DNA from 2 places in the Fusibacter sp. QWL-12 genome. Region 1 is predicted to be linked to the other one. Evidence: a T-box and tRNA genes for the amino acid it is inferred to sense, from the RefSeq annotation. Region 1 holds a T-box; the other holds one or more tRNA genes.

Region 1 (2,238 bases):
ATTTCATATTAAAGGCACTTAAGATGGCTTCATCACTAAAATCATATTCGGTCATCAGTGACATGAGCAGTGAACGATCAAAATTTAAAAGCGGTAGCGTCGATGCGATGTTAGAAAACTTAGGTGCCAGTGCAATAGATGCATTTGGTACAGAAAGCTGAAGCATTTCTGCAATAGGCGCATCTAGGCTATCATCGGCAAAATAACGGCCTACCAATCTTTCGTACTCTGTATATAATCGGTTGATGTCTTCGTCAAGACCGATATCAAACGCATCACTGTGATCGTATTTAGAAAACAAAAATAGGATGATCTCAGCTGGATAGACCTGTAAAAGATCAGCAGGTGTGATGAGATGACCTGTAGAACTGGACATTTTCGCTGAGTTGCCTTTTAGACCGATAAATTCATAAGGAATATAATGTGGTGCAGGTCTTGAAAACACTTTTTTTGTAAGGTCACTAGAGACTCTAAAGCTACCATTTTCAGCTGAGTGATCGCGTCCACCTGGTTCAAAAACGACGTTTTCATGTCGCCATCTCATTGGCCAATCCACTTTCCAAGTGAGTTTGATGCGGTTGAACCCTTCTAGCTCAGTGTATTCATGATGACCACACGCACAGGTGTATTCTAATATATCTGAGTCACTATCATAGTGCATGTGCGTCATGGTATCCTTGCCACAGCTTCTACAGTAGATGTTGATGGGATAATAGCTTGCACGTTCAGTTTCATCCCATTCTTGAGTTTTATATGAGGTGATGATGTCGTAAATTTGATGACGATTCAACAGCGCTTCACGTACGGCCTCAGTATAAGTACCCGCTTGATACATCTCAGACTGGTAGATAAATTCTGGATAAATGTTAAAACGTGCCAAAGCACTTTCAAATTCTGCTTCGAAATGCGCAGCATATGAACTATGACAGCCGTATGGATCAGGTACTTCGCTGTATGGCAGACCAATATAAGCCTCAAACTGCTCTGGTATACCTGCTGGAACTTTTCTAAAACGATCATAATCGTCCCAAGAAAAGATAAATCTTGTTTTTGCGCCAAGTGACTCAAGTGCTTTTACGACAAAGTATGTGGTCACCACTTCTCTAAAATTGCCTATGTGGACATGACCAGATGGACTGATGCCAGACGCACATACGATGGTTTCTTCAGTGCCATGTTGTCTAATTAATTCAGTTGCAGTTTCGATTGCCCAATGCATAATATACCTCCTAAAATGGGTTAAGATTATATAATGCGCAACTGGTTAGAATCGAACCGACAACTGAAGTGACTGAAGCTTAATGTTTATTTTCCACAAACAAGATTGTGGCTAAATAAAAAAACTCCCGACATCAAGACATCTGTCTTGAGGACGAGAGTTAAACTTCGTGGTACCACCTCAATTTGTCGTTAGAAACGACCTTTTTCAAGTACGCCATAAATGGTTATACTCTATCCTGATAACGGGGGCAACCGTTGCATCATCTTCTATCTGTAATTAAACGATAGATTCCTTGCAAAGCTCAGAGGCTTTTTTCTTCAAAATGATCATTTCTCCTTCTCAGCAACCGGAGTTCTCTGTAAAATGTCTCTTCTGAATACTCTTCTCTTCGTAGCCAGTTTTGCATTTTGTTAAAAATTATAATAATGCATAAAATTACAGGTGTCAATAGTTTTTATAATTTAATTTTAAGCATTTCCATATGTGGGATATTATCTTCAAGATAAATTTCTGAAACTTTTTCAAAGCCGAGAGATTCATAAAATTTTTGAAGATAGGCTTGTGCTGAGATACGGATAGGGACATTGCCATAGGTGTCCTTTATCGCACGAAAGGCATTGATCATTAATTCTCGCCCTAGTCCAGTGCCTCTTGTTTGTTCAGAAACGATTACTCTTCCAATGGAGACCTCGTCAAATGACACACTGGGTGGTAAAATTCTCAAGTAAGCTAAGATCTCTGGTCTGCTACTCTCATTGAGAATACGAGAATCATCATAAGCATACAGATGATAACAAACTTGATCCTTATAGTCGAGTTCAGGGTAAAGGCAGGCTTGCTCTATGATAAACACATTTACTCTTAGCGCAAGCAAATCATAAAGTGTTTCTGTAGAAAGTTCAGGAAAAGTTTTGAGTTCCCAATTCATAATTAACCTCCAAATTGAATTGACACTATTATATCATTATTGCTAGTGGTATGTTAAACTATTAGAAAATACCTTGTAAGGGTTCAGT
Region 2 (2,238 bases), 1.3 Mb from region 1:
CTAATTCAAAGCTTAAATCTGTTGAAAAGGCCGTAGGCATCCATCGTGAAGATACCATATCAGGTAAAGATAGTATTTTGCTTTACCAAGCCTATTTGGAAACAAAATCCGATAAAATGAAGCATAGTATACTGCTTCATAATTATGAAGATATAATTAATATGGTTCCTCTTTTAAAGATCACACACAGCATTCAAGAATTTGCCCCAGCTCAATTTAAAATACTCTCTATTAAGTCATATATCAATTCTATTAAACTTAAAAAATCTTATATTGAAGTTGGGATTACACTTAATGATAAAATATCATTACTAGATTTTCAGCTTGATGATCCCTCATATTATTTATATTACTCAAATAATAGTCTGCAGTGTAAGCTATATTTTAATCAGTTTTCAGATCCTAGAGGAAATAATTACGGATTCTTTAACTCTAATCTCCTCTATAGCAAATCTTTTGAGTCCTGTTCTGATGAAGAAAAGCATTCATCATTAATGGTTTTTAACGACGAACTAATAAGGGATAATATTTATTATGTATTAGATCATTTATTACAACAGTTTTTTATACCCTCTTTAAGTCTTACAATTTAATATCCATCTCACTTCAGAAAAAAAATCTATGAATTTGATGTCTTAGACTTTTAACCACAAATGAAACTGAGAATAAATAATTAAAACTAGTTAAGCTTAACTTAACTAGTTTTTTTAGTAAAAAAAAAAAACAAACCTAAGTTTGTTAATGGTGCCCAGAGGCGGAATCGAACCACCGACACGGGGATTTTCAGTCCCCTGCTCTACCGACTGAGCTATCTGGGCATAATTGTGGTGGGCATAAGTGGACTCGAACCACCGACCTCACGCTTATCAGGCGTGCGCTCTAACCAGCTGAGCTATACGCCCACAATTATTGAAAATGGTCGGGGTGGCAGGATTTGAACCCGCGGCCCTCTGGTCCCAAACCAGATGCGCTACCAAACTGCGCTACACCCCGAAGATAAATATAAAATTGAATGGCAGGGGTGACAGGCTTCGAACCCACGACACGCGGTTTTGGAGACCGCTGCTCTACCAGCTGAGCTACACCCCTATTGTATTAATGGTGGGCCATCAGGGACTCGAACCCCGGACCATCCGGTTATGAGCCGGATGCTCTAACCAACTGAGCTAATGGCCCTCTGAGCATCCTAGCAAGATTACTCTTGCATAATGTTCCATAAAGAAATTGGCGGAGAAGGAGGGATTTGAACCCTCGCGCCCCTTGTCGAGACCTACTCCCTTAGCAGGGGAGCCTCTTCAGCCACTTGAGTACTTCTCCAAAATTTTATGGCGGAGAGGGTGGGATTCGAACCCACGTGGGCTTGCACCCTAACGGTTTTCAAGACCGCCCCGTTATGACCGCTTCGGTACCTCTCCTTAAAAAATAACTTGTTGGTGGTCCATCAGAGACTCGAACTCTGGACCCCCTGATTAAGAGTCAGGTGCTCTACCAACTAAGCTAATGGACCTTGATGAAAATGGTGATCCATCCGCGACTCGAACGCGGGACACCCTGATTAAAAGTCAGGTGCTCTACCGACTGAGCTAATGGATCACGTTAAAAATGGCTGGGGATACAGGATTTGAACCTGTGAATGACGGAGTCAAAGTCCGTTGCCTTACCGCTTGGCGAATCCCCAATGTCTTGATGGAGCGGGTGAAGAGAATCGAACTCTCACAACCAGCTTGGAAGGCTGGGGCTCTACCATTGAGCTACACCCGCAAGTGGATGTACATGCTTCCAAATTTGCTTGTTTTTTACCAAACAAGTCCGTTCCACATACAAATCAATATACCCATAAATGAAATTTTGGTGGAGGGAGAAGGATTCGAACCTTCGAAATCTCAGATAACGGATTTACAGTCCGCCCCCTTTGGCCACTCGGGAACCCCTCCACTTTGAAAAATGGAGCCGGTGATGGGACTCGAACCCGCGACCTACTGATTACAAGTCAGTTGCTCTACCAATTGAGCTACACCGGCATATAAATGGCGATCCAGAAGGGACTCGAACCCTCGACCTCTAGCGTGACAGGCTAGCGTTCTAACCAACTGAACTACTGGACCGCGATGAACTTATTTCTAAGTTCAAAAATGGTGGAAGTTATAGGGATCGAACCTATGACCCTCTGCTTGTAAGGCAGATGCTCTCCCAGCTGAGCTAAACTTCCAAATGGTGACCCCTAGGGGAATCGAACCC

The links. A T-box is a leader RNA that pairs with one kind of tRNA and senses whether it is charged. The one in region 1 lies ahead of lysS (lysine--tRNA ligase), so its partner is inferred to be a tRNA-Lys.
Region 2: it encodes a tRNA-Lys, which carries the amino acid that the T-box ahead of lysS (lysine--tRNA ligase) is inferred to sense. The anticodon was not compared.

The regions. Positions count from the first base shown of each region.
Region 1 covers NZ_CM178745.1:1,792,995-1,795,232, forward strand. The annotation lists gene lysS (lysine--tRNA ligase) at 1-1,219, opposite strand, end outside; T-box leader at 1,366-1,623, opposite strand; gene AC4PID_RS08860 (GNAT family N-acetyltransferase) at 1,677-2,150, opposite strand.
Region 2 covers NZ_CM178745.1:459,129-461,366, forward strand. The annotation lists gene AC4PID_RS02650 (ribonuclease H-like domain-containing protein) at 1-593, shown strand, start outside; tRNA gene AC4PID_RS02655 (tRNA-Phe) at 743-818, opposite strand; tRNA gene AC4PID_RS02660 (tRNA-Ile) at 826-902, opposite strand; tRNA gene AC4PID_RS02665 (tRNA-Pro) at 917-993, opposite strand; tRNA gene AC4PID_RS02670 (tRNA-Trp) at 1,014-1,089, opposite strand; tRNA gene AC4PID_RS02675 (tRNA-Ile) at 1,100-1,176, opposite strand; tRNA gene AC4PID_RS02680 (tRNA-Ser) at 1,226-1,317, opposite strand; tRNA gene AC4PID_RS02685 (tRNA-Ser) at 1,327-1,415, opposite strand; tRNA gene AC4PID_RS02690 (tRNA-Lys) at 1,432-1,507, opposite strand; tRNA gene AC4PID_RS02695 (tRNA-Lys) at 1,518-1,593, opposite strand; tRNA gene AC4PID_RS02700 (tRNA-Gln) at 1,604-1,678, opposite strand; tRNA gene AC4PID_RS02705 (tRNA-Gly) at 1,688-1,761, opposite strand; tRNA gene AC4PID_RS02710 (tRNA-Tyr) at 1,850-1,934, opposite strand; tRNA gene AC4PID_RS02715 (tRNA-Thr) at 1,946-2,021, opposite strand; tRNA gene AC4PID_RS02720 (tRNA-Asp) at 2,029-2,105, opposite strand; tRNA gene AC4PID_RS02725 (tRNA-Val) at 2,134-2,209, opposite strand; tRNA gene AC4PID_RS02730 (tRNA-Glu) at 2,213-2,238, opposite strand, start outside.